2 linked regions of the Lacibacter sediminis genome follow. Each later gene encodes a partner of the first gene's protein in a complex. Links are inferred from orthologs where the notes say so. Each region holds a gene or a part of one and is shown in the gene's direction. Other genes may lie near its edges. The genes, in order: metK and groL.

The links.
Region 2: the proteins of metK (region 1) and groL are in contact, whole or in part, in a cryo-EM structure (PDB 8P4O), measured with the Escherichia coli proteins. The link is inferred for Lacibacter sediminis from one-to-one orthologs.

Annotation. Positions count from the first base shown.
Region 1 is NZ_CP060007.1:2,847,694-2,864,130, reverse strand. What follows is about bases 626-3,455. They hold metK (methionine adenosyltransferase), read left to right. Parts: upstream 626-1,327; coding sequence 1,328-2,584; downstream 2,585-3,455. Other genes in these bases: H4075_RS12075 (TonB-dependent receptor), read right to left, coding at 3,429-3,455; rlmB (23S rRNA (guanosine(2251)-2'-O)-methyltransferase RlmB), read left to right, coding at 2,662-3,426; H4075_RS12090 (DUF4270 family protein), read left to right, coding at 626-1,254. Also shown: more of H4075_RS12090, read left to right, coding at 1-625; more of H4075_RS12075, read right to left, coding at 3,456-5,777; H4075_RS12070 (hypothetical protein), read right to left, coding at 5,819-6,037; H4075_RS12065 (porin family protein), read right to left, coding at 6,058-6,723; H4075_RS12060 (hypothetical protein), read left to right, coding at 6,971-7,963; H4075_RS12055 (hydroxymethylglutaryl-CoA lyase), read left to right, coding at 7,996-8,853; H4075_RS12050 (GSCFA domain-containing protein), read left to right, coding at 8,853-9,827; H4075_RS12045 (hypothetical protein), read left to right, coding at 10,056-10,247; H4075_RS12040 (hypothetical protein), read right to left, coding at 10,287-10,937; H4075_RS12035 (HD domain-containing protein), read right to left, coding at 11,427-12,026; H4075_RS12030 (tetratricopeptide repeat protein), read right to left, coding at 12,108-13,373; gyrA (DNA gyrase subunit A), read right to left, coding at 13,401-16,013; H4075_RS12020 (DUF6089 family protein), read right to left, coding at 16,167-16,437. UniProt on the Escherichia coli protein: Catalyzes the formation of S-adenosylmethionine (AdoMet) from methionine and ATP.
Region 2 is NZ_CP060007.1:3,731,358-3,747,797, reverse strand. What follows is about bases 6,050-8,882. They hold groL (chaperonin GroEL), read left to right. Parts: upstream 6,050-6,563; coding sequence 6,564-8,201; downstream 8,202-8,882. Other genes in these bases: H4075_RS15810 (alpha/beta hydrolase), read right to left, coding at 8,539-8,882; H4075_RS21695 (hypothetical protein), read left to right, coding at 8,351-8,473; H4075_RS15820 (co-chaperone GroES), read left to right, coding at 6,176-6,457. Outside these bases: preprotein translocase subunit YajC, read right to left, coding at 3-335; H4075_RS15835 (DUF1573 domain-containing protein), read right to left, coding at 347-799; transcription antitermination factor NusB, read right to left, coding at 843-1,769; H4075_RS15825 (T9SS type A sorting domain-containing protein), read left to right, coding at 1,897-5,955; more of H4075_RS15810, read right to left, coding at 8,883-9,567; H4075_RS15805 (lysoplasmalogenase), read right to left, coding at 9,728-10,399; H4075_RS15800 (hypothetical protein), read right to left, coding at 10,401-11,312; H4075_RS15795 (FeoB-associated Cys-rich membrane protein), read left to right, coding at 11,490-11,816; H4075_RS15790 (FKBP-type peptidyl-prolyl cis-trans isomerase), read left to right, coding at 11,875-12,387; H4075_RS15785 (L-serine ammonia-lyase), read left to right, coding at 12,471-13,898; H4075_RS15780 (peptidase domain-containing ABC transporter), read left to right, coding at 14,044-15,741; H4075_RS15775 (HlyD family secretion protein), read left to right, coding at 15,752-16,440.

The DNA of each region.
Region 1 (16,437 bases):
GGTTATATCAACGATCCGATGTTTGGTACAACAACTGCCTCTATGTATCTGCAGTTACTCCCAACACTTTATCCATTTGCATATCCTGTATCAAAAGACAGTTTGTTCCTTGACTCATGTGTACTCTCATTATCTTTCACAGGTGCATATGGCGATACTTCTGCAGTTTCAAAAGTGAATGTGTATAAAATCAGTGACCCAACGTTTAAAGCAAATAAATTATACCGCTTAACAGACGCTCCAAATTTTTCTACAGGAGATTTTCTTGGATCAGCTTCTGTTACTGTAGGTGACATCAGAAGGCCTTACCGAGCTGCATATAAACCTGATAGTGTATTTAATCAACTACGTATTCGTTTGAGTGATGCGTTTGGTCGATTGTTATTGGATCAGGACAATGTAAATGGTGCTTTTCAGAACGATACAACGTTCAAGAACTTCCTTAACGGTTTTGCAATTGTTGCTGATTCTGTTACAAGTGGAAATGTGATCAACTATTTTCAACTTACCGGCGAAACAACAAGACTTAATCTTTACTACCGTTTAAAAAACAGGGAGGGAAAGGATACTAACTCAGTTGCACGTTTTACCTTCGTGAATGATACCATCCGCAGTGCTAATGCAAACAAAATACATCGCAATTATGCGGGCAGCACTGCTCAGCCTGTAATAAATGCCGGTGTTCCATCGAGCCTTGTGTATGTTCAATCAGCTCCCGGAACAGCCGTTCGGGTGTCGATTCCTGGTCTTGATACATTAACAAGAGGTTCTTACATCATTCATCGTGCAGAGTTGGTTGCCCAGCAGGTTTACCAAGGTCCGTTGACGCTTGAAAATATGTTTATGCCGCCTTTCCTGCATATGTCGAGTTTCTCTGCTTCAGGTGCTGTTGAGCCGATCCCTTTTGATCAGCAATACTACATGACACCAGCTTCTACCTTAAATCAGCAATTGGATACAATGTTCAAGTTCGATTATGATTATACTGGAGGAGGGAACAATTTTATAAGGGACGCTTCCAATAATCTTATCTCTGAATATCGCTTGAACATGACCAGCTATATTCAGAACCTCGTGAATAATAAAACAACAAGACGGGACTTTAAACTTTCGGCTCCATACATTGTTCATTTCACTGCCAAAAAAGCCAGTGCTTCGTCTCTTAACCCGTTAGCTTACGGTCGTGTGCAACTCGGTGGGGGCTCGCATCCTACACAAAAAATGTATGTGCGTATCTATTACTCAAAGCCGTAAGTTTTGAATTGTTTCACGGCTTATCTTTGCGGCTTTCCGAACAAAAAATAACGGAACATCTAAACTCATTATTATGCCTTACTTATTTACATCTGAATCAGTTTCTGAAGGTCATCCTGATAAAGTAGCTGACCAAATCAGTGATGCACTCATTGATAATTTTCTTGCATTTGATGCTCAATCAAAAGTAGCCTGCGAAACATTGGTTACAACCGGCCAGGTTGTTTTGGCTGGTGAAGTACGTTCAAAAGCTTACCTCGATGTTCAGGAAATTGCCCGTGGTGTAATTAAAAAGATCGGCTATACAAAGAGTGAATATATGTTCGAAGCAAACTCATGTGGTGTGTTAAGCGCTATTCATGAGCAAAGTGCTGACATTAACCAAGGTGTTGATCGTAAGAAAAAAGAAGAACAGGGCGCCGGTGACCAAGGTATGATGTTTGGTTATGCAACTAACGAAACAGAACATTACATGCCATTGGCGTTGGATCTTGCTCACAATCTGTTGATCGAGTTAGCGGCTATCCGTCGTGAAAAGAATTCAAAAATGCCTTACCTGCGTCCTGATGCAAAGAGCCAGGTAACTTTGGAATATGATGATAACAATCAACCGGTTCGCATCGATGCAATTGTTATCTCTACACAGCATGATGATTTTGATGCAGAAGCAAAAATGCTGGCAAAGATCAAAGCTGATGTGATCAACATTCTGATCCCACGTATCAAATCAAAATACAAGAAATACGCTAAGCTGTTCAATAATGATATTAAATATCATATCAACCCCACAGGTAAGTTCGTAATTGGCGGACCACATGGCGATACAGGTTTAACCGGTCGTAAGATCATTGTTGATACTTACGGTGGCAAAGGTGCGCATGGTGGTGGTGCATTCAGCGGTAAAGATCCGTCTAAAGTAGATCGTTCAGCTGCTTACGCTACACGTCACATTGCAAAGAACTTAGTTGCTGCAGGTTTGTGCAGCGAAGTGTTGGTGCAGGTTTCTTATGCAATTGGTGTTGCAAAACCAACTTCAATTAACGTAAATACTTACGGTACTGCAAAGGTTGATTTAAGCGATGGAGCTATTGCCAAGATCGTTGAAGGTATCTTCGATATGCGTCCTTACTTTATCGAGCAGCGTTTGAAACTGCGTAACCCGATCTACAGCGAAACTGCTGCTTATGGTCATATGGGCCGTGTTCCTGAAGTAGTAGAAAAAACATTCAAGAGCCCTGATGGTAAAGTGAAAAAAGTAAAAGTGGAACTGTTTACCTGGGAAAAATTAGATTATGTATCGAAAGTGAAAAAGGCTTTCGGTTTAAAATAACCCAAACAAAACCATCAATGTGGTTCAACCCATAAACCGAAAGGTTTGTGGGTTTCTTTTTTATGTTTCTTTGCAGCGTGAAACAGTTCCGTCAAAAACAACAACGTCCCAAGAAATCTACTTTAGTGATCGGCCGCATTCCTGTGCTTGAAGCTTTACAGGAAGGGAAGCAGCTTGATCGCATTTATATGCAGAATACCTTGCATGGCGATGTTGCAGAAGAAATTCAAAAGCTCGCATTTAAACAACAGGTGCCCGTTAATAAAGTACCGGTTGAAAAGCTAAACAGTTTTAATGTAAGCGATCACCAGGGATGTCTTGCGCAACTTTCAAAGATCCGTTACCAGGATCTGCAACAGGTAATTGACTGGGTAGTGGAGAAAGGCGAAGTGCCAATGTTCGTTATTCTTGATGGTGTTACTGATATTCGAAATATTGGTGGCATTGCACGCACTGCTTTGTGTTGCGGCGCTCATGCGATTATTATTCCCGATAAAGGAGTAGGGGCATTGAATGAAGATGCAATTCTTACAAGTGCGGGTGCTTTAGAATTGATTTCTGTTTGCAGAGTGAACAGTTTAATGAAAGCTGTTGATGATCTTCATCTGAATGGCATTCGTGTATTTGCCAGTGAAATGACAGCGAAGACAAGTATTTATGATTGCGATTTCAAAGAACCCTGCGCCATTGTCATGGGTGGTGAAGAAAAAGGTGTTTTTCCCGGACTGATGAAGATCTGCGATGAAACTTTCAAAATCCCCATGAAAGGAGATTTTGAAAGTTTGAATGTAGGTGTAGCAACGGCCATGATATTGTATGAGGCAATGAAGCAACGGGGATAATTCTAAAAATCTACCTGATAACTCAACACAGGAACAATGCCCGATTGTTGTTTGAATGTCCATTGATTAGTTGTAGGGTCATATCTTCTGCCTAAGGGATCAATGTTCTTTTGTGCAAACAGATTCTGAATATCAAGTGCAAGCTGCCAACTGATCTTCTTTTTATCTTTTCGAAGTGAGATACGTCCATCAGTTCTGAAGTATGCATCTGTATATTCTGAGTAAGGCTTTGTTTCATCAAGTACAGGTTGTCTTGAGCTTCCGTTTTGCACAGCAGCAAGAGGGGAGAGGGGCACGCCTCCATTGTATAACACTTTCCAACCTGCCTGCAGTACTTTATTCTTTTTCAGTTTCCATTCTTTTGCACCAACCCATGATGCGCTTGTACGTGAGTTAAACCGGGTGTTGTATGATTTGCCATCCAACGGAATAAACTTTGAATCAAACACAGAGAATGATGCGATCATGAACAGACCTTTCGAGAAGAATTTTTCCAATGAAAGATCAACACCGGTGTTTGTTCCTTTTCCTTTACTTACCAATGGTTCATTGGCATAACCTTCCATCTCATTCAATATCCAATAAGTTCTGTCAATATTGTCTACAACAGGTATCTGAAATAACTGTTGGCGATAAGCCTCTACATGAAAGCGCCACTTCTTTCCCAGCATTTGATCAAATGCAAGGATGTAGTGATGTGATCGCATCATCTTCAGATCCTTATTGGGAAAAGAAGAACCTGACTGATAGAAATAAGAACCCAGCGGAAGAAGTTTGCTGTGCAATCCATATGCAGCAGTAAGATTGGTTTTAGCAGAAAAACGATATTGTACTGAAAGCCGTGGATCAATAACAAACTGTTTGTTCAACGCAAAGTACATGCTGTGTACACCGGGGTTGATGAGAATGCGGCTGTTGGGCTTTATTCCAAATTGCAGATATGGTTGTAACAGCCAACTGTTTCCTTCGCCCATGATCACATTTGGTTTGAAAGAATTGTTTGTATAATTCCATTCGCCTTTATTAAACTTATAATCCAGCAGACTTGCATACATGCCTGCCTTAAAGTTTACAACTGTATTTACTTTATGATTAAATGAAACAGTTGCTGAAACACGGTTGTTGTTATACAGTTCATCATTTACTTTCGTTGCCACCTGTTGTTTCGTAAGCGTATCATCCACCCATTTGATCTGCTGTCCCATTACTGCAATGGATGTTTTGATAAACGACTTCGTATTGAGTTTGATCGTTTGTGCAATGCCAAACGCACCCATCAACGTACTGTTTTCATAAACAGCATAATCATCATACTGCTTCCATTGTGCTGTGTCGTCTACGGCAAGAAAGTTTTCTTTACTGTAACCACCCATTCCCCAGATATTTGTTTGTACCGTATTCTTCTTGTTATTGAATGCAAGATTGAAGGATACATCCTGAAATTTATTTCGTTCACGTTCATCAACGAGATTAATGCCGAAGGCGTTTAAAATATCCAGAAATGAATAACGATAGTTGACCAAATAAGAACTTCTTCCTTTCTGTATGGGTCCTTCAGTTGAAAACTCAAGACCGATCATACCTGCCTTAAATGTATGTTCTGCTTTTTGCTGATTGCCTTTGCGAAAGTGCACATCAAAAGCACCGCTCAATACATCGCCGTATTCAGCAGCCAAGGCTCCGGTGTAAAAATCTGAATGATCTAAAACACTTAAACTGAAAATGGTAATACCTCCGCCGCTGCTTCCTCTGCGTGCAAAGTGATTGGGATTTGGAATATCCAAACCTTCCAGTCGCCAGTTCATACCCACAGGATTATTACCACGAATGATAATATCGTTTCTGCTATCTCTGCTTGGTTGCACGCCGGGAAACCCCATGGCCATGCGACCTGGATCATTGGCACTTGCAGCGAATCGTTGTGTTTCCTCTGCAGAAAACGATCGGCCACTCACCAGTGCGTATTTATTGACGGGTAGTTTTGGATTTCGGGTGCCCGTGATCGTTATCTGCCCCAGACTTTTCTTTTCTTCTATAAGTGTGATCTGCAAATCAGTTTCTTTTGCAGAGTTGAGAATAAAATAATCTGATAGATAGATCTGGTAGCCAACAAAGCTTACTTGCACACGTTGGCGGCCAACAGGTATGCCAGGCAATACAAAATTACCGGAGGTATCTGTCATGGCTGTAAAGAGCGTCCCTTCAATTGTAGCTGTTGCGCCTTTAACGGGTGATTGGCTTTCGGCATCAACCACACGCCCACGTATAGTTTGTGTTGGAGTTGTAACCTGTGCTTTTACTTCTGATTTCATCCATACGGTTATCAAAATGAGTAAATGTGAGATTCGCATAGTAAATGGTTTAGTTGGTGATAATAGTAGCGGTGATGCGGTTAGCAAAAAAACTCAAAGAGTACAGGAAAAGTGATTTTGATTTGATCCGTTCGTTTCGAACGTTTCAGGAAGAAAACAAGAAGCCAGTTCCAGAAACGAGCGCTTAAACTTTGATTTGATGAGGCCGGGGCAGTTGGGGCTTCCCCGGTCTCTTTGCGTTGTTCTTCTTCAAGGATATATTTATAATCGCCTTTATTTGGGTTGAAGTTGTGTTCCATGTAGTGTTCTTTGTTTGATTTTATTTGCCAATCATCCAACCAATTTTCAATGAGTAATAATCGAATCGGTTGGACATATCCTTTGCATCATCACCAGGGGTTAAGTTTAATAATCCCATGTTATAATTTGCAGATACAACGAATCCTTTGTTGATCATATATCCAATTAATACGTTTGCCCCAATATCAAAGGGACGTAAATCATCCTCATTGGAATTGCCAAAATCTAATTTTCTGTCCTCCTGTTCCTCTCCGGTTATTTTTAGTTTACTTTTTCCGCTTATTGCGTATGAAAGTGTTGGGCCGGCTCCCAAAAAGAATTTGCCTTTTTCGCCATTTGTATTATAAAGAATTGGTAGCTGTAACTCGAGACAACTTAATCTGCCCTGCCAGTTAATGGTTATAGTTTCCGCTCCAAGAGATTCATAACTCTCAGACTGCTTTGCACCTTTTTGAACAAAATTTAATCCGGGCGCAAAAGAGAAGTTTTTACCTATGGGCACAGTCGTTACAAAACCAATATTCAAACCTGCAATAGGATCAGATATTTCGGTTTCATTTTCTTCCTTGTCTCTTGAAACTGCATTTGAAACTGAGATTCCGGCATTGAATCCAAATTTTACCTGGGAAGAAGCTCTGAACAAGCTGAATGAAAATACTGCGGCGATGAGTAGAATCTTTCTCATTGTTTTAGGTTTTGATTGTTAGTGATAGATTGTCAATTGACATGTCAAACCTACATCTGTCGATAGGCCTTTCATAATTGCTTAACACCTGTGCATTTTTCAATTTGGCGGTTAATACCACAAACCGGCCATTTCTACCTTCAACACGGTATTGTGATTTGCGAAAAATCTGACTATCTTACTAGTAATTATTAATTTCTGCAAATCATCGGTCACTCGTTTGCAGAAAACCCAAAAACCAGAGATTATGGATACGAACCACCCACAGGTACTGTTATTCCAGTACATTAAGACTTCATTGCCATCTCATATTTCATTGGTTGACCAGGTAGCAGATTTGCTTAACATCAGTAACGACAGTGCCTACCGTCGCATACGAGGCGAAAAGGAAGTATCCCTTTCTGAACTCAAAACACTCAGTCATCATTTCAAAATATCAATTGACCAGGTTTTACAATTACAAAATGAGCTCGTTGTTTTTCGTGCACCTGAAATAAATGATGAACGTATCTCGTTTGATCAATACCTGAAAGCAATGCTGGAATACATGAAATATTTCAACTCATTTGCAAGTAAGCGGATGCTTTATTTCTGTAAGGATATTACGTTTTATCATTTTTATCTCTATCCTGAAATTGCGGCCTTTAAAACTTTTTTCTGGAGCAAGACAATTAAGGATATGCCGGAGTACAAAGGCAAATTGTTTTCGCTTGAAGAGTTTCCTTTGCTTGATTGCTTTCATCTTGGTCAGGAGATTATCCGTGAGTATAATAAAATTCCTTCCCTGGAATTATGGAACGCAGAGAGTATCAACAGTACGTTAAGTCAATTAAAGTATTACAAAGAAGGCGGATACTTTAAGCACCCCGAAGACTTGAATATCGTTATTGATTCTTTCCAGAAATGTCTTGATCATATTGAGTTGGAAGTTGAAAAGGGGATCAAGTTCATGCCCGGGGATCCGGATATCGTTTACCGGGCACCACTCCAGTTTTATGTAAACGAAGTGATCATTGGCAGTAATACCATTCTTCTGGAATTAAATGAAGAGAAGCTTTCCTTCGTTACCTACAATGTGTTGAGTTATCTTATTACAAAAGATCCCCGCTTTAATGAAAAAGCATTTGCCAATTTTTTTACACTGGTTAGTCGATCAACTCAAATCAGCGCAACGGGAGAGAAAGACCGTAACCGTTTCTTTAATGCCATGCGTGAGAAGGTAAATGCATTAAAAGTTTAAAACCATTCACTTCGCTTAATTTTGTGCCGGTTATGGCGCAACAATCCATTAAACTTATTGAATGTCCACGTGATGCTATGCAGGGTTGGAAGACCTTTATTCCTACTGAGCAAAAGATCAGGTATCTGAATGCATTATTGGAAGTTGGTTTTGATACCATCGACTTTGGCAGTTTCGTTTCACCCAAAGCCATTCCGCAAATGGCCGATACAAGCCAGGTAATACCTAAACTTAAATTAGCAGATTCAAGGTCGAAACTATTGGCAATCATTGCAAATGAACGGGGAGCTGAAGATGCGGTTTTGTTTGACGAGATCAATTATCTCGGGTTCCCATTTTCCGTTTCGGAAACATTTCAGCAGCGGAATACAAATAGTTCGATCAATGAATCGATCAAAAGGGTAGAGGCGATCCAGGAACTTTGTATCAAGAATAAAAAGCAATTGGTGGTCTATCTGTCTATGGGTTTTGGTAATCCATACGGTGATCCATGGACGGAAGAAATTGTTTTCAGTTATGCGGAGCAGTTGGTTGAGTTGGGAATTGAAACAATCTCTTTGGCTGATACAGTTGGACTGGCTACTGCTGAACAAGTGAAACGAATGGCCGGTTATTTAGTGAATCAATTGCCCGAAACAGAAATTGGTGTGCATCTTCATTCAACAAGTGTTAACTGGCGTGAGAAACTGGCAGCTGCCTACGAAGCCGGTTGCAGGCGTTTTGATGGTGCATTAAAAGGAATTGGGGGGTGTCCCATGGCCGATGACGAGCTGGTGGGTAATATGGATACAGAAAAAATGATCGGATATTTTGAAGAAACCAACAGCCTGCAACTGAATACGCAAGCCTTGCAAAATAGCCTGCTGATTGCCGGTGAAATATTTAACTAATGAACCTGATCGCTACTATTGAGATTAAGCCGTTGCCGGCGCCCATAACACACCAACACTCGGTTTTATTGATCGGGAGCTGCTTTACAGAGCATATTGGAAATAATCTTAGTGATTTGAAATTCAAAGTATTGCAAAATCCAAATGGTATTCTGTTTGAGCCAATAAGTGTTTGCCGTAATCTTGTTTCTTATATACAGGATAAAGAGTACACCAGCGACGATCTGTTTCATTATAACGAGCTTTGGCAAAGCTGGAGCCATCACAGTCAATTCTCACAGCCGGATCAGAAACAGGCTTTGGAGCGAATAAATAACTCTCAACACACGGCTCATCAATTCCTGAAAAAAGCCGACTGGCTCATCATAACTTTAGGGTCATCATTCGTTTACAAACTGGTGGATAATGGCCGTTTTGTGGCCAACTGCCACAAGGCACCGGGGCAATGGTTCGACAAATACCTTATTCCAATCGACGAACAGGTAGCTGAGCTTGATAATACCATTCACCAGTTGTTTCATTTTAACCCCAAGCTCAAGATCATTTTCACCATCAGCCCGGTAAGACATTTGCGAGACGGTGTGGTTGAGAATAACCGGAGCAAAGCCCGTTTGCTGGAAACGGTACATCACCTGGTGAATAAGTTCGACCGGTTGTTTTATTTCCCGGCTTATGAACTTGTGATCGATGTATTGCGTGATTACCGTTTCTATGATATTGACCTGGCGCATCCGAACTATGCCGCTACGCAGTTTGTAATGGAAAAGTTTTCAGACTATGCGTTTACTGAACCCACAAAACAATTGATCAAAGAAATCCGCCAGTTGGTAACTGCACGAAATCATAAACCGTTTCATCCCACATCACAACTTCACAAACAGTTCCTGCAAAAGCATTACGAACTGGCAAAACGCCTGCAGGAGCAACATTCACACCTTGACTTAGCCGCTGAGCTTGAATATTTTAGGCTATAATTATTCGTATAATTAATATTATGTTAAACACCCCGCCACCAAAAGCCCGCCCACTCGTGGGAACTATAACCAGAATTACTAAACTTTAAAATAACCTTACTTTTGAGTAAAAGAGCCTTTATAAATTTTTGGTCTATTTATGTATACAAACATCCTTTATAAAAAAAGTTTTTACTAATATTGCTAAACAACTGTTACGCTTAAATATTAAATTCTAAATTCTAGCCCATGTCTAATGAGCAAATCAACACCCAAGTTTTACGTTCTGTCTTATCAATAGAGGCAAATATGGAACAAGTTGCCCAAAGTTTAGAATCAATAGATAGACGTCTTTCTAACTTAGAAGTCAAAATGTCAAAAGTTGGAAAGTGGCTTTCTTTAGAAAATGCCGACTTTGTCCCTACTACATCTGCTGAATAATATTTAAAGCCCCGTTTGGGGCTTTTTTGTTGCTTATTATCACCACTGATTTTCTTTTATAAGAATCTTCTTCATTAGTTGGTATGTGTGAGAATTAACCTCATAAATAGGCTTTTTTACATCCATCAGCGTAAAGCCATATATTTTTCTTAAAGGCTTTTGTTCGTCACCACTTTCATTTTCATAGTCTACTTTTAAGAAATAATAACAAGAGTCCGTCTTTGGCTGTCTAATGTCATTCCAAAATTCGGATGAAAATCTAAGAGCAGTCTGCTTTTCTAAAATTATAGATTCATTTGCCTGATTAATTGTTGTAGAACCACCGATTACATAACCTCCTTTAAAGGCATTTATCAAAACAAATTTCTCTTTTATTTTGTAAGCCATTTCGTCCGTTAAAGTTCCTACGCTTGCGATAAACTGGTATCTTTCAAAAAGACTGTCTTTAACTAGAATTGGATTAGGTCTATCGTAGGTCAAAACATCCAAAATAGGCCTATTTGAATTTTTATTGCTAATACCCTCGATTATGCTAACTAAACCCGTTAAAATGGCAAAACAAATCAAAAGCCAACCAAATCCATTGATTCGGTGCACCCCTTTTTTTTCTTTATTAACTATTAACTGATAACTAGGTATTATTATCCCTATCGCTACTATCAATCCTTTTAGAATCAAAAATATCGGCATTAACCTTTTTATTTTTCGTGTAAGCCGAAATAAAGGCGGCTATAAAAAAACCAAAGGAAAAAGATAGTAAAACTGATTGAATAAACAAGTATGTTGCCATAACATTCATTAACTTTGTTATGGCTGGCCAAGACAGCCGATATTATTTAACCATCGTTACAGCGGTGGTTTTTTCTTTTAATACACAAGGCCTACGGCCTATTTCCTGTGAGTTTTTGGTGAGCCATCCGAATCGGTTTTGCCTTTGATAAACTTACAAACCCGATTCCACAAGTCCATGTGTTTAGACATAATATTCTGTTATCAGACGTTCTCACTAACCGCAATCTTCCAATTCGCCGTGGGAAGCAAAACATAGCTAACACACCCGCCTTGCCATTATGTTTTGCTTCCCACGGCGAAAAGTCAGAAAGCTACATACTGCGTAAAATAAGAGCGTGTTGGTGAGAAGTCTTATAACAAATTTTTATGTTAAATAGCCGCACGGGACTACTTAACACTGGATTGTCTCTCTATCATGAATGGCACCAGAGTTTCCAGATCGACACCTGCCCTGTTTAACGCATCCATAATTTCTTCACGATTCACATTTGCCGCAAAGCTTTTTTCTTTCAATCGTTTCTTAACGCCTTTCAATTCCATGCCTGCATAACCTTCCGGTCGCATTAAACTGTATGCATGGATCAATCCGCTTAATTCATCGAAAGCATACAGCATCTTGTCCATCCTTGTTTCCGGCTCAACACCAAAATGATTTGGTCCATGACTCGCAATTGCCCGTATGATCTCCGGGTCAATATTCCTGGCTTCAAGTTCTTCAATGATCTTGCTGCAATGCTGGTCGGGCCATTGATCCCAATCTGCGTCGTGTAATAAACCAGCCATTTCCCACCGCCATTGATCAGCTTCCTGTAAACCTTCTTTTTCCTGTGCCCAACATTTCATGAGGTGGCCAACCTGTTTCATGTGAAGTTGCAGGCGTTCATTTTTCACCCAATCATTTAACAGCTTAAATGCTTCTTCCCGATTTAAAACGTTGCCGGTATTTTTCGGATCGCCAAAGCTTGTACGGTTCAGTTTCAATGACATATCTTATTAATTCTGTTTATTAAATGTAATAAAAAAAGGCTGTCGTAAAACGACAGCCTTAAAGTTGAGAGAACACCTGGCTTATTGATTTAACGCCTGGTATTTTGCATCAAATTCTTTCTCTTTATCCTTATTGCCGAGAAAACGATAGGCTTCTGTTAAAAGATACAAAGTTGATTTGTATTCGTTTTTCGTACGCTTATCTTTCATTTGATCGGCCGTCATTGCGGCAAAAATAGCCGCTGAATTATCTAAATAAGGAAGTGCCTCTTTCATCCGGTCTTCCATTTGTTTTTTCATCTCAGTCTTCTTTTGTGTGTCGGCCGGAGTTGTTCCTTTTATCTTCTTCATTTCATCCTGCATAAAAGCAGCTTCATTGAAATAGGTTTTACCGATCAGCAAATGAGCATCTGGCTGCTTTGGATCAAGTTCAATACACTTCTTCAATGCAGAAATGATCTTGTCGAAGTAAGCAGGTTTTTGTTCTGCTGTTGCTTTTGAATCCATATAGAGCCAGTTAAAGATCTCAGCTGCATAATCGTAACGCACCTCGTAATCTTTAGGGTCTGTTTCAACAATACCTTCGTACTTCTTAAATATTTCTAACGCATCTGCCCCGCTCTTACGCATTTTATCGAGTTCAATACGATCGTAGTAAGTATCCTTTGGATAAAGCTTACGTCCGCTTTCAGCATATTTAGCTGCTAACTCCGGATTTTTCTTCTGATCGTAGTAATAAGTAAGATAGCGGTACACCACATCATAACCTTCGCCACCAATGTTGGCATCAGCTATTTTCTGGAAGAAAGAAACTACTTCTTCTTTATTTTCTAACTGCATAGCAGCAGCACCGGCATAGTAATACAGGATGGTATCAACTTCGCTCAGCGCCCATTTATTTTTAAAGATGAAACGACCAACTTTGTCGGCTTTTTTATAGCCATCCAAAGCGCCCTGGTAGTTGCCGCTATTGTATAACTGGTTGGCTTCTTTTTGCAATTCGAGATAGTTATCAAAAATCGGATACTGCCTTGTCATCATATAAACTTCCGACTGTTTCTGGTCAAGCTCCATTGCTTTTTGATAGGCATCGAATGATTGCATCCATGCATCAGGAACGGTTGCCTTCAGGGTTGCATCTTTGGCGATCTGGCCATAGATCAATCCTTTGTAATACCAGGCTTCCCAATTCTTTTGTTCTTTTTCATTCGCTAAAGCAAGATCAACTGCCTCTTTTGCTTTTGGCCAATCTTTTTTGTCGTAAGCATTGCGGATCTTCTTTACATCCTGTGCAGAAAGACCCAGGCAAAACAGTACAGCAACCGCTGAGAAAAGAAATTTTTTCATCTCTTTATTTTTTGTGTTTATTGTTTTTTACTGATTGTCAGATGATTCAGGTGTTTCGTCGGTCGTTGTTGTGTTATGATCAGAGTTGTCAGAAATGTTATTGTCAGAACTATCAGATGCTTCCGGTAGTACATCAGTTGCATCTACTACTTCTTCCTCTTCATCCAAACGGGTAATTGCTGCAATTTCATCGCCATCATCAACCCGTATCAGTTTAACACCTTGTGTAGCACGTCCCTGTTCACTGATCTGATTCACTTTCATACGAATAGTGATACCACTCCTACAACTGATCATCAGATCTTCTTTCTCGGTCACTTCCAGCATACCAACCAACGGACCTGTTTTATCAGTCACGTTAATTGTTTTTACACCTTTACCACCTCTGTTGGTCATCCGGTATTCATCAACAGGGGTACGCTTACCGTATCCTTTTTCACTTACTACCAATACAGTGCGGCTGGTGTCATCCCTGTTAACACAAATCATACCAACCACCTCGTCATTCTCATCATCCACTTCAATACCTGCAACACCGATGGCACCACGACCCGTTGGTCTTACTTTTTCTTCAGGGAAACGAATTGCACGGCCGCTTTTCACCGCCATCATAATTTCACTGCTTCCATCAGTCATCTTCGCTTCTAGTAATTCATCACCTTCAACGATGGTGATAGCGTTAACACCAGTTGCACGGCGTCTGCTAAAGTCTTCCAAAAGCGTTTTCTTAATGATACCCTTTCTTGTACACAATACAATGTAATGATTCTTCACAAATTCTTCATCTTCGATATTGGCAACATCAATAATTGCTCTCACTTTATCATCAGGCGGTAATTGCATCAGGTTTTGAATAGCTCTGCCCTTGCTTGTTTTATCGCCTTCGGGAATTTCATAACTCTTCAGCCAATACACCCTTCCTTTTTCCGTGAAGAATAAAAGTGTATGGTGAGTAGATGCAACAAAGAGATGTTCTACATAATCTTCTTCTCTTGTTTTACTACCCATTGCTCCCCTGCCGCCTCTGCGTTGCTGACGGTATTCATTAGCCGAAGTACGTTTGATATAACCATGATGTGAAATAGTGATCACCACATCTTCTTCTTTAATGAGGTCTTCAATACGCACTTCATTGTCTAAGTAAGTGATCTCTGTTTTACGTTCGTCACCAAATTTCTCTTTTATTTCGAGTAACTCGGTTTTAATGAGATCGAAACGCATGGTTTCGTTTGATAAAAGCTCGTTCAAATGATTGATCAGTTTCATTAACTCATCATATTCATTCTTGATCTTATCACGCTCCATGCCTGTTAAACGCTGGAGACGGAGTTCAAGAATTGCTTTGGCTTGTATTTCATCCAATCCCCAACCTGCATTGATCAAATTCTCTTTGGCAACATCGGGTGTTGCAGAACTGCGGATGAGAGCAATTACTTCATCGAGATGATCTAATGCAATCAGATAACCTAATAAGATATGTGCTCTTTCCTGCGCTTTGCGTAATTCATATTTCGTACGACGTACAACAACCTCATGACGGAATTCAACAAACTCAGAGATGAGTTCTTTGAGGTTAAGTGTTTTTGGTCGGCCTTTTACAATGGCAACATTATTGATGCCGTAAGAAGTTTGCAGTTCGGTGAACTTAAACAGCTGGTTCACGATCACGTTGGCAACAGCATCACGCTTCAGGTCAACAACAATACGTGTACCTTCCTTTTGGTTACTCTCGTTGTTTACGTGAACAATACCTTCAATCACTTTATTATTCACCAACTGACCGATCTTATCGGTTAATGCATCACGGTTTACCTGGTACGGTACTTCTGTAATGATGATCTGTTCACGGCCACTTGTTTTTGTTTCGATGGTTAGTTTACCACGCAACACAACACGACCACGTCCAAAATGAGCACCGGCTTTAATGCCTTCCATGCCGTAAATGGTACCGGCAGTTGGAAAGTCAGGAGCTTTTACATGCGTCATCAACTCATCGATCGTAATCTCCCGGTTATCGATAAACGCTATACAGCCGTCAATTACCTCACCCAGGTTATGCGGCATCATGTTGGTAGCCATACCAACAGCAATACCACTTGAACCATTCACCAATAATTGCGGAATACGTGTAGGAAGAACCGAAGGTTCTCTTTCGGAATCATCGAAGTTGTTTTGAAAATCGACTGTTTCTTTATCGATATCGCCCAGCATACTTTCGGTAAGACGTTCCATTCTTACCTCGGTATAACGCATCGCTGCAGGGCCATCACCATCCTGGTTACCAAAGTTACCCTGGCCATCAACCAAGGTGTAACGCATGCTCCATTCCTGGGCCATACGCACCATGGCATCGTAAACAGATCCATCGCCATGGGGGTGATACTTACCAAGCACCTCACCCACCACTCTTGCACTTTTCTTGTAGGCTTTGTTGTATTGCAAACCCAGTTCGTTCATTGCATACAAAATGCGGCGGTGAACGGGTTTTAATCCATCTCTTACATCGGGCAACGCACGGCCAACGATCACTGACATCGAATAATCGATGTAGGCAGTTTTCATTTGCTCCTCGATATTTACGGGTATGATACGACCATTCCTATCCTGCCCGTTTTCCATTGTATTTTCTGTTTGATCCATAGCTTAAAATGTCGCTTAAATTGAAGCGGCCAAAGATACCGAAAAGCATACGGAACCCGACAGAAAAACAGCCTTTATTTTCACTGTTTTTCAACAATTTATTGCAGTTTGTGGATAAGAAAACCGGGGTGATTTTTTAGTTGAAAAATCCGTTTAAAAAACGTTAGTAGGACAGCCTAAACTTGAACGTCGTTTGCCACCACCACGTCCGCCGCTTAAACGGCCTCCCGAACGGTCGCCGCCGGTGATACGATAGGTGAATGTTAAACCGAGAAAGTAGTAATTGTCTTTAAATTCGGAGCCGCCTCTTTTTTCCAAATCAACCGGATAAGGATCGATTGAATGACCGGGAACTTCCGGTGTACGAAATGCCATTTCAACAGCTTTTGGTCCACGTGAAGCAAGTAACACAGCCTGATCAACA
Region 2 (16,440 bases), 880 kb from region 1 along the record:
ATTTATTTTTTTACTTCAGCTGTCTTGTTCAGTTGTGCTGTCCAATCCATGCTGATAGAGCTACGTTCAATTTTGATATAACTTCCGGGGTTGATCTCTAAAGAAAGTGTTCCATCTTCATTCACTTTGTTAACTACGCCATGAATACCTGCAATCGTTACTACTTTATCACCTTTCTGAAGATTCTCAATAAATGTCTTTTGTTGCTTTGCTTTTTTAGCTTGCGGACGGATCATGAATAACCAGAATACTAAGATCATCAATCCAAGAAAAACTAACTGGATGCTTCCACCACCTGATTTGGGATCGCCTGCAAATAAGAGTAATTCGTACATGTGTATTTGTTTTATTTTTTAGGAAGTACTTCGCCTTCGAACATAAGAACTGCGATGCCTTCTTTTGTATTTGCTGTTACTGTAATATTTTTTGATGCTTTACCTACACGGCCTTCGCTGTTAAACTCTGCAGTGATCTTTCCCTCAGCACCCGGAGCAATGGGCTCTTCCGGTTTTGAAGGTACGGTGCAACCGCAACTTGCCTGCACATTAGAGATGATCAATGGCTTTGTACCGGTATTCTTGAAATGAAAAGTGATCATCACTTTTTCGCCATCGGTTACTTTGCCGAAGTTCTGTGAAGAATCAAGCCATTGCACAGTTGTTACATCAGCAGGTGCTGCCGCTTCTGCCGCTTCAGTTTGCTCAGTTGTGGTAGTGGCTGCATCAGCTGCTTTCTTGTCGGCATTTCCACAAGCTGTAAGAAATGCAATGAAAGTTGACAATAAGATCAATTGTTTCATGTGTATTTATTTATCGGATTGCAAATGTAAAGGAAAGCGATGATTATGGTTTCTTAAAAGACACCTTGTGCAGTTTATTCTGCGTGGCAAGTTCTTTATGAATACTGTCGAGTATACCGTTTACAAAATGGCCACTTTGCGGAGTACTGTAGTCTTTTGCAAGATCGATATACTCGTTGATGGTCACTTTTGGCGGAATAGTTTCGAAGAACAGGAACTCGCAAATACCCATCCGCATCAGAATCATATCGAGTATGGCCGTACGTTCAGGGTCCCAGTTTTGGAGTTTATCCTTGATATAGTCGTTACACACTTCTTCTTTTTCAATAACACTCAGCAGCAGATCTTTTGCGAATTTTAATTTTTCGTTGCTCACGAATTGCTGAAAATCGCCGTTGTGCGGTTTTTGCAGCAGGTTAAGCATCAGCAGGTTGATCATATCTGCATCATCTTCCCAATGAAGAAAACGCTCCTCAATAAAGCTGATGAAATCTTCGTTGGGCAGCATCAGATCAGTGAAAATAAATTCAAGAATTTCCTTCTCCTGTTTTTTTTCACGTCCTTCAATTTTTATGTATTGTTTGTAAACATCCGAAGTCACCAATTCACTGTAAAGTTTCCTGATCCAGTCCTCAGCACCCATCAATTCAGGCTTGATTTCTTTGGCAGCTTTGTCATACGAAGTATGTTCAAGTAGTTGCCAAAGCAATGTATTACCGGAAATTTTGGTATTGATATTCAGGTCCGCAGCTGTGGGCAAATGCTTTGATGCCTTTTGCCGGGCATCGGCTTCAGCATAACGAGCTGTTTCTGTCAATATGTAAATAAGGAAAACAAAAAGTTGCCGGCTCTGGTCGATGTGCTTATCTAATGTTCGAATGGCCTCTTCTTTAGTAATATCACCCTCTCTTGTAAAACAGGTGTACAACGTCTGCATCACCTTAACCCGTATGTTTCTTCTGCTGATCATGTGGAAAGAACTTGTTTAAACAAACCGCAAAGATAAGTATTGCTTTGCCTTATATTTGATATTTATTGATTTTTGCATATAAGCCTTGCCAGATTTGAGTTTCAAAAGGCCACCCAACTAAATGAGCATGAAGAAAGTACTATCCATTATTGCCATCCTTTATTGTGTTACAACACTTGTCAGCTGCAATAAGGACAGAAATAAAAAAGTCTCAGAATATCGCATTGATGAACAATCTGAAACCGAAGAAACGGAGGACAAAGAAAACGAGGATGGTGCATATGAGTCGTTGATGATGGAGTATGAAATGACCCGTGACCCAAAGCTCGGGTATGTACCAAGAAACAGGTTGGTAAGAGCCTATGAAGATCTGATGATTGAGCGACGCTCCGGAAAGGTAGCCCGTATTTCAGCGCTTAATTGGGTAGAGCGTGGACCTTTTACTGATGTTGTAGGAGCCAGCAATGGTAATACACGAGGACCAAGTAATAGTGCCGTAACGGCCGGCCGTATAAGGGCCATTCATGTTGACTTGGCCGATGCTACAAAAAAAACAGTGTGGGTTGGTAGTGTGAGTGGAGGATTATGGAAAACAACTAATATAACTGCGTCTCCCGCCAACTGGATATTGGTTAACGACTTTCTTGGAAACCTTGCAGTAGCGAGCATTTGTCAAGATCCCAGTAATCCACAGATCATGTACTTTGCTACAGGAGAGCGTAACGGTAATATTGATGCTGTGCGTGGTGGTGGTATATGGAAAAGTACAAATAATGGGGTTAGCTGGAGCCTGTTGCCAAGTACGACTTCTTTTTGGAATGCTTCGAAAATTGTATGCGATGCTGCCGGTAATGTGTATGTTGGCACAGCCGGGAATGGCCGTGGTTTGCAACGTTCAACAGATGGAGGTATTACCTGGACGAATATTACACCTGTTACTCCTGAAAGTGGTAACCGTATTACTGATTTGCGGATTAGCAGCACGGGCCGTATGCATGTAACCATGGGTGCGGGAGGAAGTACGATCAATCAATCGGGGTATTTTTTTGTTGATAATCCTGCAACTGCAACTTCTGCCAGTTGGGTATCACCAACAACACCCTTTCTCAACTATCAGTACAATTGTGAGCTTGCAGTTGCAGGTAATACATTATATGTTTTGCCTTCTAACTCATCTGATCTTACTCCAACAATATATAAATCTACGGATGGAGGTGCTAACTGGTCAGCAACAACCACTTCACCTCCAGGTACCGGAACAGAGCCAACCATTAACGCCGGACAAGGCTGGTACGATCTTGCTATTGGAACAGATCCAACCAACCCGAATATTGTGATCGCCGGAGGATTAAATTTTTATAAATCTGATGACGGCGGTGTCACCTGGACACAGATCACTCGCTGGGTTGGTACAGCAATCAATTATGTCCATGCCGATCATCATTCGGTTGTTTGGAATGGTACACAAGTGATGGTGGCAACAGATGGCGGCATTTTCTTATCAACTGATAATGGAAATAATTATGAAGACCGCAATGTTGGATTACGTATAAAGCAATTTTATTCCTGTGCCATCCATCCCACATCAACCAATTATTTTCTTGGAGGGACTCAGGATAACGGAACACATCAATTAACTGCTGCTGGCCTGAGCGGAAGTACAGAAGTTCATGGAGGCGATGGTGGCTTTACTCATATTGATGAAAATGAACCTCAGTATCAGTTTAGTGCTACCACCCGAAGCAACTATCGCAGGAGTATTAACAGCGGAGCATCATGGTCGTCTGTTAATCAATCCCCAACGGTTGGTCTTTTCATCAACCCTACGGATTACGATGATATGAATAACCGAATGTATGCAAGTGGTTCCGGCGGTACATTTGTTCGATGGGAAAATCCTCAAAGCGGTTCAAATTTCACAACGCTTTCAATTTCTTCAGCAACCAGTACAACCGTAAGTAGTTTAAAAGTGTCGCCCTACACCAATAATCGTGTGTTTTTTGGTTCATCAGGTGGGAGAGTTGTGAAAGTAGATAACGCCCATCTTATTAACCCGACCGTAACAAATATTACCGGATCGAATATGCCCACAAGCAGTGCTACCATTTCAAGTATAAATGTGGGTACAGATGATAACAATCTCATCGCCACTTTTTCAAACTATGGAGTGCAGCATGTATTTGTAAGTTCAACAGGAGGTGGTACATCCGGTTGGACAAATATCACCGGTACTCTTCCAGATATTCCTGTGAGATGGGGGATGTTTTATCCGGAAGATAATGACAAGGCTATTGTTGCAACTGATATGGGCATCTATGAAACAGATGATATAAACGGAAGCTCAACAGTGTGGGTACAGAATAGTTCGTTCCCGATTGTGCGAACCAATATGCTTCAATACCGTCAACGTGATGGAACCATCTTAGCTGCTACCCACGGACGTGGCATGTGGACTGCAACACTCCCATCAGCTGTTCCTTATATTCGTTTTTCATCATCCTACACCTATAATACCGTACAGGAAGCAACCACTACGTCAGGCAATGTTTGCCGCAATTACAAAGATTATACTGTAAACATGCGTATTGACCAAGCTCCTGTGGGCGCTGCTACTGTCACCTTAAGTGTAGCCGGCGGTGGTACTGCGGTTCAGGGAATTGATTATGACTTTACCACCAATGGTAATTTCAGTACGCCTTCAAACGTGCTTACATTTCCTAATGGTTCAACTGCTGAACAACCAATAACGATTCGTGTGTACAATGATTCAGAGATAGAATCTGCTGAGTCATTTACATTGTCCTACACAGTAAGCGGCTCAACGAATGCATTAGCTGCTCCAAGTAGTCAGTCGTATAGCTTTACTATAACGGACAATGACGTAGCACCAATACCAACAAATTATAGCGGCAATTACGATATTGGTGTAGGTGATGCCAACCTGAATAACCAGAGTCCGTTCCGAAGTAACCGTTCTGCCTTCCGTTTGCAATACCTTTTTACCTCATCTGATTTAGCATCTGCAGGTATTTCGGGAGAAGGATACATTACATCAATGGTATTAAATGTCACAACAAAGAATAGTACAAAGCCTTTCAACGGATTTACTATTTCAATGGGAAATACTACTACCACCTCTTTAAACGGTTTTGCGGGAGGAACTCTTTCACAGGTATATTCTGCTAATTACAGTACCGTGTTTGGTCTTAACACATTTAATTTTTCAACGCCGTTTTTTTGGGATGGGGCCTCAAATCTTGTGGTGAATATCTGCTTTGATAACGGAGCTCTGCCGGTTGATGCAGCTGCTGATATTGTAGAGGGTACAGCTACTGCATTGGGTACAGGCATCAGAGCATCTTCTTATTCCGATGTGGTAACGAATGCAGGCTGTTCACTTGGAGCAGCGTTTATTTCTGACGCAAGGGCAAAAGTAACATTTGGGGCAAGTTCAGGAAACCCAATCGCCACTGCTCAAAATACTACCCGGAGTGAATTTGTTGCAACCAGTGGTACTTATTATTTCTACAGTGGCTTTGATATCATCAGTCGTATTTCGGAGGCTTCACGCAATTTCGAATGTGTTACTTCAAGTATAGCGGCATCTGGAAATGTTTGGCAAAGCTTTTTTGCTGGTCCACGCTCTCAAAAAATTGTGTTTGTTGATTTTGTGGGAACTCCGCAAAACAGCAGCTATTCGCTTGGTGTTTATTTCTCAGCTGCGGAGCTGGGTGGCAAAGATCCAAACCAGGTTCGCCTGGCTGGTACAACTGCAGGTACTATTGGCGCTGCCACCAGCGGAAACACCAATATCTACACTACAGCTGTAGCTAATTTTGGAACAGGTTATCTTTATACAGCAACAGTGTTTGGTCCCGGTTTGTATTTCCTTACGGAAGGAACAGTAACGTCGGTCCGTAATCCAACTCAGCAGGCAGATTTTGTAAAACTGCTGCAAAACCCTGTAAGCACAAGTATACCGTTAAGCATCAGTAATCGAAGCCGGCAACAAATACAGGCAACGCTGTTTAGCAACAACGGACAATTGTTGCAGCGCTGGGATCTTGGACGCACGGATGGCAACGACCAATTACCGATCAATGAAAAATCGATTCCGGACGGAGTATATATTCTACGGATAGATGCCGGTAATAAAACGCAAAGTTTCAAACTGATAAAACAGTAAATCATAAAGGCCCGTCCCATAGACGGGCCTTATCTTTTCTTCAGACAATTATGCAAATTTGTCTTCCTTCCTGTCAGAAATTTTGAACTAAAACCCCTGTTTCCCGCCATTTCTGAAATTTTTTCCTGTTCTGGCGGGGTGGCACTGTATTCGCTTACCTTCGTTGCCCCTTTGAAAGGGCATCAATAAATTTCATTTCAAAACCAAAAAACGAATAATTATGGCTAAGAAGGTAAGTGTTACCCCTTTACATGACAGGGTAATTGTGAAGCCTGCTCCTGCTGAAGAAAAAACAGCTGGTGGTATCATCATTCCCGATACTGCAAAAGAAAAACCACAACGTGGTACTGTAGTGGCTGCCGGTCCCGGTAAAAAAGACGAACCTGTAACCGTAAAAGTTGGCGACACGGTTTTGTATGGTAAATATGCCGGTACTGAAATCGCAATTGATGGTGATGATCTGTTGATCATGCGTGAAAGCGACATCCTGGCAATTGTATAAAAGCCCGAAGCTGTTAGCCATTTGCTGCACGCAAAGGCTTGTAGCTTGCAGCGAACAGCGTGAAGCTTTAATTTTTTAAATTAATTAATTCTCAAATTAAATAACTATGGCAAAGCAAATCTTCTTCGATATTGAAGGAAGAAATAAAATGAAGAAAGGTGTTGACATTCTGGCCAACGCCGTGAAAGTTACCCTCGGTCCTAAAGGACGTAACGTAGTAATCGAAAAGAAATTCGGTGCACCGGCTGTAACGAAAGATGGTGTTACTGTTGCAAAAGAAATTGAACTGGAAGATCCTATTGAAAACATGGGTGCTCAAATGGTGAAAGAAGTAGCTTCTAAAACTGCAGACATTGCAGGTGATGGTACTACTACTGCAACTGTATTGGCGCAATCAATCATCAGCGAAGGTTTGAAAATGGTTGCTGCTGGTGCAAACCCAATGGATCTGAAACGTGGTATTGATAAAGCAGTAAAACTGGTAGTTGAAAATTTAAAAAGCCAATCGCAAACTGTTGGCAACGACAGCAAAAAAATTCAACAGGTTGCAACTATTTCTGCAAACAACGATGAAACTATTGGTAAGTTGATCGCAGAAGCATTTGCTAAAGTTGGTAAAGAAGGTGTGATCACTGTTGAAGAAGCAAAAGGTACTGATACTACTGTTGATGTAGTAGAAGGTATGCAGTTCGATCGTGGTTATATTTCTCCATACTTCGTTACAAACAGCGAAAAAATGGAAGTTGAATTGCAGAACCCATACATTCTTATCTATGATAAGAAGATCTCTGCAATGAAAGATATCCTCCACATTCTGGAGAAAGTTGCTCAAAGCGGTCGTCCGTTGTTGATCATCTCTGAAGATCTTGAAGGTGAAGCATTGGCAACATTGGTAGTAAACAAACTCCGTGGTACATTGAAAGTGGCTGCTGTAAAAGCTCCGGGCTTTGGTGACCGTCGTAAAGAAATGCTCACTGATATTGCGATCCTCACTGCAGGTACAGTAATCAGCGAAGAGCAAGGTTACAAATTGGAGAATGCTGATTTGACTTATTTAGGTCAGGCTTCTTCTGTAACAATTGATAAAGACAATACAACAGTTGTTGGTGGTAAAGGAAAGAAAACTGACATCACTGCACGTGTAAACCAGATCAAAGCACAAGTTGAAAACACAACTTCTGATTACGATAAAGAAAAATTACAAGAGCGCCTTGCTAAATTAGCCGGTGGTGTTGCTGTATTGTACATTGGTGCTGCTACTGAAATGGAAATGAAAGAAAAGAAAGACCGTGTAGATGATGCATTACATGCAACAAGAGCTGCGGTTGAAGAAGGTATTGTTCCAGGTGGTGGTGTTGCTTACATCCGTGCAATTGATGCATTGGAAGCAAAAGTTCGTGGACAAATTGAAGATGAACAAACCGGTATGCAGATCGTTCGTCGTGCACTGGAAGAACCAATGCGTACATTAACTGCTAACGCAGGTATCGATGGTTCGATCGTTGTACAGAAGATCAAAGAAGGTAAAGGCGATTTTGGTTTCAATGCACGTACAGAAGTGTATGAGAACCTGTTCAAAGCAGGTGTAATTGATCCTACAAAAGTTAGCCGTGTAGCCTTGGAAAATGCAGCGTCTATTGCAGGTATGTTGTTAACAACAGAAGCTGTAATTGCTGATAAGCCGAAGAAAGAAGAAGCACATGCACATGGCGCTCCTGATATGGGTGGCATGGGTGGTTACTAAGAAAGTGGGAAGTGTAAAGTTGAATGTCGAAAGTGTCTTCAATTTAAACACCTCAACAACTTGTAACAGCTTGAACATACAAACAAAGTCCTCTGGTAAAACAGGGGACTTTGCATTTCAATGATTCATCACGATTAAAAACATGAGAAATGAAAAAAGTAAACATGCTTTTACCGTTTATGTTGAAATTGAAAAACAAAATCAATCAATTATTGCAACGTATCAGAAGGGGAGATGATGATCCATTTGATAATCCTTATCTGATCTATTAAATCAAAACCTCCTGCAACCGCAGGAGGTTTTGATTTATGAACAAAGTCAATGAAATATAAATGAATTACAGAGTAAATTTCATCTGCAGGCTGTTGAGGAAACGTAAGGATTGTTGCAATGCTGTTTTCCCTGCTTCTGTATCCAGGTTAAACTGATATTCATGCGGAAGTGCAGGTTGTAAATCCTGCGGGAAAAAGAGTGTATCTACCTTTGCATTGATCGTTACCAGTTTTTCTGCCAATGCTTTTGAATGCGACAATAGCGGATCGCCATTACCTGCAGAAATAAAACTTGGAGGATAACCTGCTTCTATGTAATTAATAATCGAAGCTGTTTTGAACAATTCATTTTCTTTGTGATTTTTCGATCCGCTGTAAGCCCAAAGTACAGTCTGCATAAATCCACCAAATGCACCTTCTGTGTTTACATTGTCTATATCATAAGGTCCGCAGTACAATAATTGTCCTGCGAGCTGTGAAGGATTTAATGAGGGCATAATGCCGATTAATTTTGCGTAACTGCTGTTGTAAATAATATTTGCTGTTTGCGAAGCAATATGGGCGCCACCTGAATCACCCGCCAGAATAAAATGAGCCGTGTCAATATGAAAACGGTTGGCCTGTTTTTGCAGATAAGCCAATGCCGCTGCAGTTTGTTTCAGTGGTGTGGGGTATTTTTTTTCGGGAGCAACCGAATAATCAATCGATACCGTAACATAGCCATATGATGCAAGTATTTTACAGTAATTCCGGATGTGCGCCTTATCGCCGGAGATAAGCCCGCCACCATGAATCCATACGATTACGGGTAATAATTCATTGGCTGCAAGAGAAGAAGGATAATAAACATCTAGTTTCGCATCTTTATCTGCAGCATCATACACTTCATCCAAAATTGCAGTGATATTTTTTGGTACATGTTTTTCTAATGCATCATTAGTCGTAACGCCTCCTCTGTTAAATGCGTTGCGGATGATCATTGCTGAAGGCCAGGGCGATAATTTGAACGCAGCAAATACAATAACTGCAAGTGTGAAGAGAACAATAAATATGCGGATGAAAAACTTTTTCCAGCTAAATGTTTTTGAAGCCATGGGAGTTTTGGTTTGTAAACAAAGCGATGTTTTCAACAATAAGATAAAAAAAAGAAATCGTTTTTTGCAAGTGTGCTGAAGAAAATAGTAAGGGAATGATGAAGCGATTAAACAACTACTTCTGTTTTTTCTTTTTCCGCAAGACGATAAGTTGGGTGAATTAATTTGGTTGGTTATTGATCAATGCTCCCTTCACAATCAGATACTGTGCAGCAGCATAGGTAAGCATCACACATAAACTTAAAACAACATCATGCATGGCAAATAAATTAACAGCCAATAACGAATCTGAAATAACAAATAATATTGCCCCGATTAAAAATAATACAGCTGCATTATCACTGGTCTTCCGTTTTGTATTGATCGCTGACAGCAGCATGGTCCCAATCGTAATGCCATAAACCGTCACCGGTATTTTTAGTGCATCAAGAAAAGGGTAGAGCTGCCAAAGGAAAATGAGAATGTAAATCAATACGGGAATTCCGATCAATGGTTGTAATTGTATTAATCCTTTCTGCCCTTTTCCTGTTTTTAGAAAGTAAACAATGTAGAAAACATGCGCCAGCAGGAACGAAACCAACCCGGGTATAAACATTCCTTTCATTTGAAGCAATACATCGCCTGCCCAGGAAAGTAACAACGCAACAAGTATAAGTTTGAAGAATGTTCCACTCTGTTTAGCAGATGCGATATAAAATCCCAGCATCAACAAAGGCATCAGCAATGGTTTGGTAAACCATCGTAGTTGCGGTTGATCAAAATAAATGAATAGCAATTCAAGCACAACCACCAACGCATAGATGCCAAAGATGATTTTTGCCAGCTGCTTCATACTAGTTACCCGGTTTCACAACCTGTGCTTTAATGCCATACCAGTTTCGGAGCGAATCTTTCACTTTCGTGCTGTCAGAAAGCGATTTCTGTACAAGCAATATCAGTTGATAAGTACTGCTGTCTTTCATAAGTAATGAAAGTTCTCTTCCTCTTGTTTTGTGAAAAGCAATACGGGCATCGGCTTTGCTTTTTGTAGCAGCTGTTTCAAGAATAAGTTTTAACGAGCTTGTATCAACTAGAGGTGCAGGCACAACCGGTGCCACAGAATCTTTCACTACGCTTGCAGTTGTATCAGGTTGTTGTGTTGTGGTATCTGCAGGAGTAATTTGTTCAGTAAGGTTTGTTTCAGGTTCTTGCGGTTTATCTTTTTTTGGAATAGCCAAATAAACAGCCCAGCCAACCAGCACCAACGCTACAATGGTTCCCAGAATAATGATCGGCTTTTTTGAACTCTTCCGTTCTTCATGTGAAAAGTCAATTTCCTTTTCACCTTCTGCTAATACCGTACGGTCACGAACATGATCGGTATTAATTGAATCAATTTTTTCCAGGGCAGGACTGCCTTGCTCAAATGTAAACTGGTTGTCTTTAGTTTTATTGATGGAGCCAATGCCTTTAATAGGAAACGGTTTGCCAATGTTGATCAGCTGCATACCATTGCTTATATACGATTCAAGATCGCTCATGGCAAGCGGCTTCATTTTGCCTGTCTGTTGCATCAGGAACTGAAGCAGACTTTCATCAAGAACGGCATTACGGTTGGTGGTAAATGAAATAGTATCGGCAGGCCATCCTTCTTCTTTTAAATCGTAGATATTAACCGAAGGATTCAGATCAAAACGGCCAAGACCTGGGAGTGTAAGACTTTTCTCCTTGTACAGATACTGTGATAATATTTCCTGGATTTTCACGGATAATTTTTTTCAAACATACTTAAAAACCAGCTTTTATCATAGAAATAGAATGCCGACGTTCAGGACAGCCCATTTATAAAGGGTTCAAGCCCTTGATTTTACTGTTTCCGCAAATCTTCGTTAAAGAAGACATAGGGCTGAACGCTGTTGCTTACATTTGCCAAAAATAACAGCATGCTGTCGGCACAGGAAAAAGAGTTTATGCAGTGGTGGGAGCAAAACCGTAGCAGGGAAAAGAGACTGTTGAGCCAACTTACAATAGGTTTGCCATTAGGTCTTGCATTTGGGTTCCCGATTTTGCTGGCAGTCATGTTCAGGGGCTGGTACAAAAACATGCCTTATGTATCAGGGTCACAGTTGACCATAATCCTGATCGCCGTTTTACTGGTGATCGTGTTCTACGCTATTTTCAAGATGCGTTTTAAATGGGAGATGAATGAGCAACGTTATCTTGAACTGAAGCAAAAATTAGAAACAGAGGCAACGTTAGAGGAAAAATGATTGTCAAAATAAAGCAGGTCTTTTAATTGAAATTTGAACTAAAACAAAATATCGTAACATGAAGTATGTAGTTGGATTATTGATGGCAGTAGCTATGTTAAGTGCGTGTAAGAAAAAAAATAGTGAGGAGTGTCCTTACTCTGCTGAAAATACATCGGCATCGGCACAGGAAGAAGCTGTAGTGACAAATTATATTGCTGCAAATAACATAACAGGCACAACTGAGTTGGGAACTTCCGGTATGTACTATGTAATTGATGCGCAAGGAAACACTAATAAACCTGCGCTTTGCAATACCGTTGTTGTAAAATATAAGGGGCAGCTTGCAAATGGAACAATTTTCGATCAAACAACGGGAACATCAACAGCATCTTTTACTTTAGGTAGTTTAATTGAAGGATGGAACCGTGGTATGCAATTAGTAGGTGAGGGTGGCAAGATCAGGTTGTATATTCCCTCTTCATTGGGTTATGGTGCAGCGGGGTCGTTTAATCCGAATACCGGTTTATATACCATTCCTCAAAATGCTATGCTCATTTTTGATGTTGAAATTGTAACTGTTTATAAATAAGTAATCTCAACAAGCGAATAGAAAAGCTCTCCTAAACAACGGGGAGCTTTTTTGTTTACTTACTTTTGTAAAAACTCAATCACTTGTCATACGAACCTATTTCCGTTTTCGATATGTTTAAGATCGGCGTTGGCCCATCCAGCAGTCATACGCTTGGGCCATGGCGTGCCGCTCAACGTTTTGTTCAGTCAATTCAAACAATGCAACCGTTAGAGCAGGTGGCAACTGTGCGTGTGTTGCTTTATGGGTCATTAGCGAAAACAGGGAAAGGGCATGGAACTGATGTCGCTATCCAGTTAGGTTTGTGTGGTGAAGATCCTGTTACATTTGATGTAAATTCTATTGATGCACGCATCAGGGATATTGCTGACATGAATGAAATTCTTTTGGGAGGAAAGCACGAAGTGGCTTTTGATCCAAGAGAGGATATTGATTTTTTGATGACGGAGAGTCTTCCTTATCATCCTAATGCCGTTACATTTCTTGCTTCATTTAATGATGGCACTTCTATAGCTGAAACCTGGTACTCCATTGGTGGTGGTTTTGTGGTAAAAGAAAACGAGGAGTCTACCGGCCATGCACAGGTGCAGTTACCTTTTCCTGTTGATACGGCCGAAGATCTGTTGCATTGGTGCATGAAAACAGGCATGAGTATCAGTGAAGTGGTGATGGAGAATGAAAATGCGTGGCGCAGCGAAGAGGAAACAAAGCAAGGCGTAATCAACATCTGGCGTGTAATGCATGAATGTATGTTTAAAGGTTGTCACACTGAAGGTTATTTGCCGGGTGGTCTGAATGTGAAAAGACGTGGTGCCGGTTTGAATAAAAAATTATTGCAGCAGAAATCTTATACTGATTTTCAGGAGTGGGTGGAAGCCATTCGCAGTGGTGGTAATGATTTTAAATACACACTCGATTGGGTAAGTTGTTTTGCATTGGCAGTGAATGAAGAGAATGCATCTTTCGGCAGAGTAGTAACAGCTCCAACTAATGGAGCCGCCGGTGTTATTCCTGCTGTATTGATGTATTATGTTTGTTTTTGTAATGGTGCCGATGAAGAAAAGATCATTCGTTTTTTATTAACTGCTTCTGAAGTAGGAAGCATCTTTAAAAAAGGTTCTACCATTTCTGCAGCAATGGGTGGCTGCCAGGCCGAGATTGGCGTGTCAAGTGCAATGGCTGCGGCTGCACTCACTGAATGTATGGGAGGTACACAGCGACAGGTGTTGATGGCGGCTGAAATTGCAATGGAACATCATCTTGGCTTAACCTGCGATCCTATTGCAGGATTGGTGCAGGTTCCATGCATTGAACGGAACACCATGGGTGCAATCAAAGCTATCACAGCCTCTCAACTTGCATTACAAAGTACACCCGATTTTGCAAAAGTATCATTAGATGCTGTGGTGAAAACCATGTGGGATACCGCAAAAGATATGAATCACAAATACAAAGAAACTGCCGAAGGCGGTTTAGCCATCAATATTCCAATTGCTCTTCCCGAGTGTTGATACCCGTTAGTTGTTAAAAAAAACAAAATCAGTCAACAGCGCTTAACAATTTTGCAGAAATGCTGTTCTTTTGCAAACGATTTAAAAAACTGTTCAAAGGAGCGGATTTAAATCAATAACTTTCTTTAACATAACGGTCAAATTAATGGCAAATTACCAGGCAGGAAAGGACCTTAAACGTCCGCTGCAACGCTTATTACAGGTATTGAACCTGGAGCGAAAGGAGATTGGTGCAATTTATTTTTATGCAATTCTTGCAGGGTTATTGCAGCTTGCTGTGCCATTGGGTGTGCAGGCCATTATCAACTTTGTACTTGCCGGCCGTATATCTACTTCCATTATTGTTTTAATTATTCTTGTTGTGATCAGTGTATTCTTTACCGGTTTGCTGCAGGTAAACCAAATGAAGATCATTGAAAAAATTCAGCAACGGATCTTCACCCGTTATTCATTTGAATTTGCATGGCGTATCCCCCGTCTCGATTTGAAGAAGATCGATCAGTATTATTTACCTGAGTTTGTCAACCGTTTTTTCGATACCGTTAATTTAGAAAAAAGCTTAAGCCGTTTGCTGCTCGATATTCCGGCGGCATTGATACAGGTATTGTTTGGTTTGATCTTGCTCTCTCTATATGCGAATGTATTTATCATCTTCAGTTTACTGGTTATTTTGATCCTGTTTGTTATTATTCGGGTAACATACGCAAGGGGTTTGTCAACCAGCCTCGATGAAAGTGAATATAAATATGAAGTTGCCGGATGGCTGGAGGAAATTGCACGTGTATTGAAATCATTTCAGTTTTCCAGAGGTTCATCATTGCCCATGGATAAAACAGATGCACTGGTAACCAAATACCTTCATGCACGCACCAGTCATTTCCGGATTCTGTTAATGCAGTACTGGACATTGATCGGGTTTAAAATTCTGGTAACGGCAGGTATGTTGATTGTTGGTGCTGTATTGCTCGTGGGTAATGAAATTAACGTGGGACAGTTTGCAGCAGCAGAGATCGTTATTCTGTTAGTACTGGCGTCAGTTGAAAAATTGATCCGCAGCCTTGATAAAATATATGACATTTTAACCAGCGTTGAAAAGTTAGGAAAAGTGATAGATAAGCCGCTCGAATCAGAAGGAACATTACGCCCCGATTCATCTGCAAACGGATTATCAGTTACGGTAAACGATCTGCATTTCAGTTACAACGATCAAACATCGATACTGCAGCAACTTTCATTCAATGTAAAGCAGGGAGAAAAAATTTGTATTAAAGGCGGTGATGGTTCAGGTAAATCCACGCTGTTAAAATTACTCACCGGTGCTTATGCAGATTTTGGAGGAAGCATATTGATTAACGATATACCGATCGGTAATTATAACCCTGCATTGCTGCGTGCAGAAACAGGCATCCTGTTTCACCAGCAGGATATTTTTCAGGGTACATTGTATGAAAATATTTCTTTAGGTGATACTTCGGTAACAACTTCACAGATCACAACACTTGCAACGCAGCTTGGAGTCAGCGATTTTATTTCTTCTCTCAAAAATGGATTCGATACACAAATCGATGCAGCAGGAAAGCGCTTGTCCAGTGCCGTTATACGAAAAGTATTATTGCTCCGTGCATTGGTATCGCATCCAAAATTATTATTGCTCGAAGAACCATGGTTTGGCTTTGACGCAGATTGCCGTGAAAAAGTGCAGCAATACCTGCTGCAGAAAATACCAGGCACAACTGTGATCGTCATTTCAAACGATGATGTGTATGCACGAAGGTGCAATCGTGTTTTATATATGCAGGACGGACGAATTGTAAAGGAAGAGCAGCCAACTGTTAACCGTTAAATTAAACCACATGTCGTTTCAACTACTTACACCGGATATACAGGAAAAAACAGGTAAGCCGCTCCGATCATTCAATGAAATTTACCGGCAGCACAAAACCAGTAAAATACGCCGCTACTTTTTTTTCATCATTGGTATTACCATCATTATACTTTTTTTGCCGTGGACACAAAATATCCGCAGCAACGGCACAGTTACTACACTTCGGCAGGAGCAACGCCCTCAACAGGTAAACAATATCATTGGCGGACGAATTGTAAAATGGTGGGTGAAGGAAGGCGACTTTGTGAAGAAGGGTGATACCATTTTGCAGTTAGCAGAGATTAAAGATGATTACCTCGATCCGAACCTGTTGCAACGTACCGAACAGCAACTCACTGCCGAACAAATGACGATCGATTATTATGAAGGGAAAGTAAGTGCTACGGGTCAGCAGATTGCCGCATTGGAAAATGAACGGGAATTAAAGTTGAGTTCAATCGATAATAAACTCATACAGACAAAGCGAAAAGTGCAGAGTGATAGCATGAAAGTGAGTGCGGCTATGAATGAAATGAATGTAGCAGATCGACAACTCGAAGGCGCTGTAAAAATGTATGAGCAAGGTGTTATTCCGTTAACTGAATTTGAACGCCGCAAAGTGATGCATCAGAATGTGAATGCAAAACTGATCGGCGCACAAAACGATTTCAATAACAG